DNA from 3 places in the Brevibacillus sp. LEMMJ03 genome. Region 2 is predicted to be linked to each of the others. Evidence: riboswitches for the same ligand, from Rfam matches in the RefSeq annotation. Region 2 holds a riboswitch; each other region holds the start of a gene.
What was found. A riboswitch is a leader RNA that binds a small molecule or an ion and turns the genes downstream of it on or off. The one in region 2 is predicted to bind S-adenosylmethionine.
Positions count from the first base shown of each region.

Region 1 (3,272 bases), on a different contig from region 2:
GTCGATCGGCACGTTGCGCCCTTGACCGATGTCGCGGCTGCCGTATGCGCTGCCCTGCGTCAGGATCGTGCCGATCACGTCGCGGGCGACGCTTTCCTGATCGAGGAACAGGTTGAGGTACGGACCGACCGCCTTGGCTTCGCGAATCGGCGCGCCGCTTACCTCGCCGGCCAGCTCGGCGGCGATCAGCGGCGGAGCCTTGCGGAGCGCCTTGGCCAGTTGGAAGCAGGGGAAGGCGATATCCCCCATGCTGGGATTGGGCGGGGTTTCCAGCATGTCGTATACGGTTTCGGCGGTAAATTGGTCCGCGCCGAGGCGGGTGAGTGCTGCGGCAATGATGCTGGCCGCTTGATGCTTATAGCTCATGGAAATCTCCTTTCGTTTCTGGGAATCTGAAAAAAATAGAAAAACCTCTGCGTCTCATCGGGAAAAGAGACGAGAGGTTGTACTCCCGCGGTGCCACTCTTGTTGCTCTCGCCTCCCGCACGGGGACAGGCGAAAGCCGCTTTGCCTGCGGTAACGGGCAGACCCGGCGTGCCCTACGCAATCCGGTCGTCCGGACCTTCAGGACGCGTCTCCGAGGTGCGCTTCCCCGCGTCATTCCGCACCGGGCTCCCACCGTCCCCGGCTCGCTTCCGCTTTCTGACGGAGTACTCTCCTCTTCGGCGACGACTATGTTTCTCTAGCATTATAGCGGACATCTCCCGCGGGATGCAACTCACTCTTCCGGTTTTTTCAGCAAATCGTCCAAGTCGTGGAACAGGTCCCGCGTCAGCCGTTCCTTGTCGTCGGCGGACTGCCACTGCCGCTTGTACTCGACCAGCTTGGCGAGCAGCGCCCGTTCTGCTTCGGCCTCTTCCTCCAGGTCGTGGTTTTCGCTGGGATCAAACGGCATCAGCCGCTCATCCGTCCCGCTGCGCAGATAGGGGGAGCGCCAGTGATCGGGAAAGCGGTAGGGCTGGTCACCAAACAGAATGCCCAGCACGTCGTCCGATTCCAGCGGGAGGAAGTGGTCGTATTCGTCCCGCCTGCCTCCTTCGGACAGGTTGATGTGCTCAAACGAATAGCGAAGGTAGTGCTGCCCCGTCTCTCGATTCTTGACGATCGAGTAGGTCTCAAAATCGGTTTGCTCCAGCTCTTTCACCGTCTCCAGGCGGGAGAGGAATTCCTGACGGTCACAGGGTACCAAATGATTCACAGCGGTTCGCTCCTTTGTACCGGATCGCTTTTCATCATAGCAAAAACGGGCGGCGGCTGACAACGAACGGGGCGCAGGCGGGGAGTCCCGCAGGGAACGGCGAACGGACAGGGTTGTCCAGCGCAAAAAGAGCCTAGCAGCTAGGCTCCTTTTCATGTAAGCGCCCGTTTAGTTGCAGTCGTTCGAACATCCGACGATGACCAACAGGATAAACAGAACGAGCACCAGCGCGAACGTGTCACCGAAAATGCCGGATCCGCAGAAGGAAGTACTCATTGTTGTTTCCCCTCCTTTCCGTTATGCTTCAGTCTATACACGAATGTGCCGGTTGTTGTGGGCGGATGACCAGCTTCACAAAAATGGGCGGGGGTCACGGGCTGGAGAAAATAGACAAATTCTTCATTGACGCGGGGAGAGGGGGGTGTTAAGATACATTCAAACATCGTTGCCGTTTGACAAAACCGCATAAGAGATAGTGACGACTCTTATCCAGAGAGGCAGAGGGACTGGCCCAATGAAGCCTCGGCAACCGGATTACCAGGTGCCAATTCCAGCAAAGCCGTGTGCTTTGAAAGATAAGAGGATGGTCATGCGTGTATGTTTCGCGGACAAATCCTCTTCTGGCACACAGGAGAGGATTTTTTGCTGTACTCGAACCGATACGTTTGTGAGTTTGTGAGAAAAGGAGTCTGCCCATGAAACCAAGTCTTCGCGAACAGCTTTACCGGAAAATTCTGATTCTGGACGGTGCGATGGGGACGATGCTGCAGCAGGCCAGCCTGACCGCCGATGATTTTGGCGGCGAGGCCTACGAAGGCTGCAACGAGCTGCTCAATCTCACCCGCCCCGACGTGATCCGCTCCATTCACGAAAAATACCTGGAGGCGGGCGCCGACATCGTGGAGACCAACACGTTTGGCGCCACCTCCATCGTCCTGGCCGAGTACGACGTGGCGGAAAAAGACCTGGAGATCAACATCGCCGCGGCCCGGCTGGCGCGGGAAGCGGCTGACGCCTATTCCACCCCGGAGTGGCCGCGTTACGTCGCCGGCTCGATGGGACCGACGACCAAGACGCTGTCCCTGACGGGAGGCGTCACCTTCGAAGAACTGGTGGAAGCGTACTACCGGCAGGCGAAAGGGCTGCTAATCGGCGGCGTGGATGCGCTGCTTTTGGAAACCTCGCAGGACACGCTGAACGTCAAGGCCGGGGGCATCGGCATCCGCCGGGCGTTCGCGGAGCTGGGGAGGGAAGTGCCGGTGATGGTCTCCGGCACGATCGAACCGATGGGCACGACCCTGGCCGGTCAAACCATCGAAGCGTTCTACGTCTCGCTGGAACATCTGAAGCCGATTACCATCGGCCTGAACTGTGCCACCGGCCCGGAGTTTATGCGCGACCATCTGCGCACGCTGTCCGGTCTGGCCCAGTGCGGGGTAAGCTGTTATCCCAACGCCGGCCTGCCGGACGAAAACGGCCATTACCACGAGACGCCGCACGGACTGGCCGCCAAGATGCGGGCGTTTGCCGAGCAGGGCTGGCTCAACGTCGCCGGAGGCTGCTGCGGCACGACACCGGAGCATATCCGCGCGCTGGCGGAAGCGTTGAAGGACTGCAAGCCCCGCGTCCCCGCCGGACAGCCGGTCAGCGCCGTGTCGGGGATCGAGGTCGTCTACGTGGAACCGGACAACCGGCCGCTGCTCGTCGGCGAACGGAGCAACGTGATCGGGTCGAAAAAATTCCGCGACCTGATCGCGGCCGGGCAGTACGAGGAAGCGTCAGACATCGCCCGCGCCCAGGTGAAGCGGGGGGCGCAGATCATCGACATCTGTCTCGCCGACCCGGACCGGGACGAGTACGGGGACATGGAGAAGTTCCTGCAGTTTGTCGTCAAAAAGGTGAAAGCGCCGCTGATGATCGACTCCACCGACGTGCGCGTCATGGAGCTCGGGCTAAGGTACTCGCAGGGCAAGGCCATTCTCAACTCGATCAACCTGGAAGACGGGCTGGAGCGGTTTGAACAGGTGGTGCCGCTGATTCACCAGTACGGCGCAGCCGTCGTCGTCGGCACGAT
Region 1 is NZ_VKJN01000001.1:81,031-84,302, forward strand. It holds gene argS (arginine--tRNA ligase) at 1-366, opposite strand, end outside; gene FOI68_RS00395 (hypothetical protein) at 719-1,198, opposite strand; gene FOI68_RS00400 (YjcZ family sporulation protein) at 1,367-1,474, opposite strand; SAM riboswitch class I at 1,681-1,780, shown strand; gene metH (methionine synthase) at 1,894-3,272, shown strand, end outside.
Region 1: another riboswitch for S-adenosylmethionine. It lies ahead of metH (methionine synthase); the one in region 2 lies ahead of FOI68_RS05390 (sugar ABC transporter substrate-binding protein).

Region 2 (3,272 bases):
TGCTGTGCATGTCGCTTCGCATGTCTTTTTGCTGGCCGGACATCCACACCGCCATGTGCGTCAACAGCAGGGAGGAAGCGAACAGCATGCCGATCCGCATGTAGTTTTCGCTCGCCATCATGCGGAAGTCGGTAAGCACGATTTGAAACAGGAGAGCGACGAGAAAACTGGCGAAAAGAGCCAAACCGGCGCCGGCCCACACCCATTTGTTCCACTGGCGGGCGCCGACGCGGGTGAGATAGGTGACGATAATGCCGATGATCAGCAGGGCTTCGAAAGCTTCCCGCAGGGTGATGAGAAACGCCTGTATGTCCATGGGTACCTCCCCCTTCTACGACGGAGAGAGACCTCCCCGCGCGGAAGAGGTCGCTCCCGTTTTTTCGATATGGACGGTTAGATCCATTTCTTTCGTTTGGCGAGCCAGAACAAGCTGCCGAAAACGATGATCAGGCCGCCCATGAGAGAAGCGGTGACCACCGGATTTACCTTGGACGGAGCCGGTTTGGCGCCTTCTCCGGCGGGCGCCGGGTTCGCGGTCGGGCCGTCTGTCTGTCCGCCGGCGGAATGGGCAGACGACTGTGCGGCCGGTTCTCCCTGTCCGGGAGATTGTTCCGGGGCCTGTGCGGCGGGGGAAACGGCCGACTGCCCAGGAAGGCTGCCGGACGTCGGCGTTTGTTGGCCGGCAGGGGACGAACCGCCTGCCGTCGTTTTCGTGCCGGCCGGAGAGGCCGTTCCCCCTTTCCACGGAAACAGCGGCTGGAGCGTGGAGCGAATCAGTTTGGTCTGCTTCAGGAACTCGTTCTTGTCGGAAGGCACGGTCCCCACGCCGAACAGGCCGGGATTGCCCAGCGCGGCCAGCGCTTTGTCGAAAGCGGCGAACGCCGTTTTAGAAGCGCTGTCACTGATGTACGGGGCGAGCACGTTGAGGGTCCCTCTGCCTTTTGCCAAAAGCAGCTTTGCCTTGGCGTAGTCGTCAAACTGCTGCTCGGCGTTTGTCAACCGGCGGTCGATGTTCTTCACCAGCAGCGCTTTGTAGTTGTGCAGGACGAGATCCTTGTTTTGTTGAGAAAAGTTCGCTTCCAGCGTCTGGGCGGTCTGTTGGCCAAACTCCAGGGCGATCTCGTTTTTGCGGCTGAGAAACGCCTGGTGGGCGCCGTTCCAGTCTTCCGGAGTCTGTTCCAGCTTGGCCGCGATCTCCTTGAAGCTCTCCGCGAGGTCTTCCTTGTTCGGGTCGCCGTAGGAATAGGCGAAGGCGGATGCGGGCAGAAGCAGCGCCAGAAACAGGGCGAGCAAGAGGCGCAGCGGCACGGAGCCTCCTCCTTTCTATCATTAATATAATGATAATCATTATCAAAACGATCTCCTCTCCTGATAATAAAGGGGCATCCCGTACGCGTCAATAAAGATTTTCATTCTCGATGAAAGGAGCACATGCCGTTCCATCCGTTTTTGGAAGTTGCTTACAGTCGCGAATATTTCTGAAAAACTCCCAAAAACGGGATTGACGGAGCCGCCGGCTTCGATGTATGATGTCCTCATCATCAAAAGCATAGTGGAAAACTTGGAATTACACATGCCTTCTTATCCAGAGCAGGCTGAGGGACTGGCCCGATGACGCCCGGCAACCGACTGTCAAGAGCATGCGGCTCTTGCGGCACGGTGCTAACTCCTGCAGGAATGTTTCCTGAGAGATGAGAGGTGAGCGAGCGAACCGCGCCTCTTTCCTCAGGGAAAGAGGCGTTTGTTTTTTCCGGTTTTTCCGTCCATGCCATCATTTTTCACGCACTCATACGGGGGGATGTACCAGATGAAAACGATGAAAAAATGGATGACAGCCAGTCTCGTCGCGGCCCTTTTGCTGACGGGCTGCACCAGTGAACAGCCGCCGGCGCCGTCTGCCCAGTCCGCCACGTCACAGTCGTCCCAGCCGGCGGCCGCGCCGCAGCAGCCGGCAGCCGCATCACCGGCGGCGTCTACCTCGGCGGCCATTCCGGCGGCAGTGGACAAACCGTTGAAAATCGCTCTGGTCAGCGAGTTCTCCATCGGGACGTTTTCCGCCCAGTACCTGCAGGGAGTCAAAGAGCAGGTGAGCAAATTCGGCGGCGAGCTGGTCGTCTACAACGCGGACGGCGACCTGGGCAAAATGGCGGCCCACCTCGACACCGCGGTCAACCAAAAAGTGGACGGGATCCTGATCAACCACGGCCGTGCGGAAGCGCTGCAGCCGGGCGTGGAGCGGGCGGTCAAGGCGGGGATTCCCGTCGTCGCGTTCGACAACGACCTGGACCAGGTGGACGGCGTCACCGTGATTGACCAGGACGACTACAGCCTGGCCTGGCAGGGGCTGAAAAACCTGGCCCAATCCATCGACGGGAAAGGCAACATCGTCTACATCTGGGTGGGCGGTTTTGCGCCGATGGAAAAGCGCAACCGCGTCTACGAGATTTTTCTCAAGCGCTACCCCAACATCAAGGAGATCGCCCGCTTCGGTTCGGCCACCCCGAACACGGCGCTGGACACCCAGGCGCAGATGGATGCGATCCTGAAAAAGTACCCGAACAAAGGCGACATCGCTGCCGTGTGGGCGCCGTGGGACGAATTCGCCAAAGGGGCTACGCGGGCGATCAAGGCGGCGGGACGGACGGAGATCAAGGTGTTCGGCATCGACTTGTCCGACGAAGACCTGCAGCTCATCCAGGAGAAGGACAGCCCGTGGAAAGCGTCGGCGGCGACCGATCCGGCCGACATCGGACGGGTGCAGAGCCGCTTCCTCTACCAAAAGATCGCCGGCGAACACACGCCCAAGTACTTCTCGCTCGATCCGCATCTGGTCAGCCAGGACAAACTGCCGGACAAACCGGTCAACATGTCCGAACTGGCTCAATACGTGAGCGGATGGGGACGTAGCGACGCCGCCGTCTCGCCGTGGATGGCCGCGCTGGAGGCTAAGCACAAGTGACAGGAACGGACAGATCAGGGAGGGATGCGAGATGACGGCCTCCATTTTGGAAATGAAGGGGATCGTCAAGCAGTACGGCGGGGTGTACGCCCTGCGCGGGGTGGATTTCACCGTGCGCGGCGGGGAGGTGCACGCCATCCTCGGGGCCAACGGGGCGGGCAAAAGCACGCTGGTGAAAATTCTCTCCGGCGCGGAGCAGGCGACTGCCGGCAGCATTCTGATCGACGGCCGCGAGCTTGCGGTCGCCGAACCGCGGGATGCCAAGCGGGCCGGCATCCACCTCGTGCAGCAGGAAGTGGACACGGGGCTGATT
Region 2 is NZ_VKJN01000003.1:141,961-145,232, forward strand. It holds gene FOI68_RS05380 (FTR1 family iron permease) at 1-316, opposite strand, end outside; gene FOI68_RS05385 (hypothetical protein) at 394-1,308, opposite strand; SAM riboswitch class I at 1,579-1,698, shown strand; gene FOI68_RS05390 (sugar ABC transporter substrate-binding protein) at 1,817-2,959, shown strand; gene FOI68_RS05395 (sugar ABC transporter ATP-binding protein) at 2,991-3,272, shown strand, end outside.

Region 3 (3,272 bases), on a different contig from region 2:
AGGATGTACGCGCTGGGACCGGCGTTCTTGATTTTGGCCAGCATCTCTTTCGGGACCTGGTCATCAAAGACCGTCTTGATAAAATTGCGCGTCGTCGGCTGCTGCGGATTGCTGAAGACATCCAATACCGTTCCCTGCTCGATGATGACCCCGTTTTCCATAATGGCCACGCGGTCGCAGATTTTTTTGATCACCTGCATCTCGTGGGTGATCAGCACAATCGTCAGGTTAAACTTTTGGTTGATGTCCAAAAGCAGGTCAAGAATCGACTCCGTGGTTTGCGGGTCAAGCGCCGAGGTCGCCTCGTCGCACAGCAGGATTTCCGGATCCATGGCAAGCGCCCGGGCTATCCCCACCCGCTGTTTCTGCCCGCCCGACAATTGGGAGGGGTAGGCGCTCGCCTTGTCTTCCAACCCTACCAGGCGCAGCAGTTCCTCCACTTTTTTTCGAATCTGCTCTTTCGGCACCCGATTCATCCTGAGGATTTCGGCGACGTTGTCAAAAACGTTGTACGACGACAGCAGGTTAAAGTGCTGAAAAATGACGCCGATCTTTTTGCGGGCGTGACGCAGTTCCTTCTCGGACAGCTTCAGCATGTCCTGCCCGTTGACCACGACCGATCCGCTTGTCGGCTTTTCCAGCAGGTTGATCGTTCGGAGCAGGGTGCTTTTCCCTGCTCCGCTGAACCCGATCACGCCGAAAATTTCGCCTTTGTTGACGTGGAGCGTTACGCCTTTCAGTGCTTCCACCTGTTTGCTGCCAACCTTGTACGTCTTGTGAATATTCGTTAGCTGTATCATCTGCCCAAGCTCCTCCCTGTTGGGACGTTTCCCTCCTTACCAAGAAGGGAGCACCGATCCGGAAAACTCTTCCTCGATGAACTTCTTGACTTCCTCCGAGCGGTAGATCTTGACCAGTTTTTGATAGACAGGGTTGTCCTTGTCCTTCTCGTTTACGGCGAGAATGTTGACGTACGGGGAGTCCGGCCCTTCGGCAAAAATCGCGTCTTTTTTCGGGTTGTACCCCGCTTCCATCGCAAAGTTGGTGTTGATGCTTGCCGCGTCCAGGCTTTTCAGCGTCCGGGCGAGCAGTGCCGCCTCCAGTTCTTTAAAGACCAGCTTTTTCGGGTTTTCGATGATGTCCTGCGGCGTTGCTTTGTTGCCGACACCGTCTTTCAGCTTGATCAATCCCGCGGCCTGATAGAGCTGCAGGGCGCGCGCCCGGTTGGTCGGGTCGTTTTGGATGCCGACCGTGCCGCCTTCCGGGATGTCCTCCACCTTCTTGTACTTGGTGGAGTAAATCCCCATCGGGAAGGTGACGGTTTTGCCAATTTCGACAATATGAGTTTTGTGATCTTCGTTAAATTTCTCTAAAAACGGAATGGTTTGAAAGCTGTTTACGTCAATGTTTCCTTTATCCAGCGCCTGATTGGGAAGAACGTAGTCGTTGAACACGACGACTTCGATGTCCAATCCTTCTTTTTTGGCCACTTCCTTTACCTTGTTGAGGATTTGTTCGTGCGGGCCGGCGGTGACGCCCACTTTGATCGTTGTTTTTTCCCCAGCCGGTGCGGCCGAATTGTCCGACTTGTTTCCTCCGCAGGCGGAAAGCAGCGTGGCGATCACAAGCAGCATGATCAACAAGAAACGCGTTTTTTTCATGATGGTCTTCTCTCCTTTTCTCCGATGAAACGATGTATGAATGCATGATTGGGAAAACAACGGCATCGATGTGAACGCATCCTCTCCTTTCAATAAAAAAACCTCTTACAAAGAAGAGGTAAGGGCAGCAAGCCGCCTGCTGCGTAAATACCTCTCTTATCTTTCGGAATCGAACCTAGCGGAATCGATCCGTTGGATTTGGCACCACAAATGTTCGTTTAGGTTGCCGAGGCTTCACAGGGCCAGTCCCTCCACCTCTCTTCATAAGAGATCATCCTATCCAGTTGTAAGTGCAATTCCGATTTGATTAGTTGGATTATAACGTGTCCGCAGGTGTCTGTCAATGACTTTATCGTTTATTGTCGCTATGTATTGAAAATTGTCAAAACGGATCGAATCGGGTCGCAAAACGAACGAAAGAGGCGGAAAGCCGCCTCTCCTTGGTCTCCCGAGCGAGTCGCCGCAGCAATCCACGAACAGTCCTTGGCCGAATCGTTACGGTTGAAAGATCTTGTACTCCTGCATTTTGCGATAGAGCGTATTGCGGCTGATCTGAAGCATTCGGGCTGCCTTGCTGATATTCCAGCGGGCCAATCGAAGCGACTGCTCGATCGCCTCTTTTTCCAAAACCGGTAAGGAAGGAACCTTTTGTTGATGTTCCTCCTCCCGTTCTTCCGTTTCAAACTGAAGATGTTCGGGACCGATCGAATTCCCTTCCGCCAAGAAGACCGCCTGGTTTAACACGCTGTACAGCTCCCGTACGTTTCCCGGCCACGAATAGGCACGCAGCTTTGTCTGTGCTTCCGCGGAAAGTGTGATCGCAGCAGAGCCGCTCATCGTCCGGAGAAGATGTTCCGCCAGCTCAATCACATCGCTCCGCTTGCGAAGAGGCGGCAGGGTTATCTGAATTCCTTTCAATCGGTAGTAGAGGTCGGCCCGGAATCGATTCGCCTTGATCTCTTCCCGCAGGTCCTTGTTTGTTGCCGCGATGATGCGGACATCGACCGGTTTGCTTTTCACACTGCCCACCGGGGTAACCACTTTCTCCTGCAGGACGCGGAGCAGCGCCGCCTGGGCACGGAGGGACATGTCGCCGATCTCGTCCAAAAACAGCGTTCCCTGATGCGCCGCTTCGATTTTCCCGATATTCCCCTCGGCTTTTGCTCCCGTGAAGGCACCTCCCTCGTATCCGAACAGTTCGCTTTCGATGATCGTTTCCGGAATGGCGCTGCAGTTGACGGCAATAAACGGATGCCGCGCTCGCAAACTGGCGGAATGAATGGATTGGGCAAACAGTTCTTTGCCCGTTCCCGTTTCGCCCAAGAGAAGAACGGACAGATCCGTTTCCGCCACTTTTTGTGCCAACGCCTTGGCGCTCTGCAGACTGGGACAAGAGCCCGCTATCCGGTCGAATGTGTGCAGCGGCTGTCTGGCCGTGTCCTTCGTGAGCACCGCCACAGACCGCCAGATCTTGCGTGTATGGTCCACGATGGATTCGATCACGAACCCCTTTTTCTCTCGAAATTCCTTGCCCACGCAATCCTTTCCCAGTATGCGCCGTGCCGCTTGATTCGCACGAATGATGCGGTTGTCGCCGTCGAGGGTCAGAAG
Region 3 is NZ_VKJN01000014.1:96,668-99,939, reverse strand. It holds gene FOI68_RS17515 (methionine ABC transporter ATP-binding protein) at 1-800, opposite strand, end outside; gene FOI68_RS17510 (MetQ/NlpA family ABC transporter substrate-binding protein) at 837-1,661, opposite strand; SAM riboswitch class I at 1,815-1,931, opposite strand; gene FOI68_RS17505 (sigma-54-dependent Fis family transcriptional regulator) at 2,157-3,272, opposite strand, start outside.
Region 3: another riboswitch for S-adenosylmethionine. It lies ahead of FOI68_RS17510 (MetQ/NlpA family ABC transporter substrate-binding protein); the one in region 2 lies ahead of FOI68_RS05390 (sugar ABC transporter substrate-binding protein).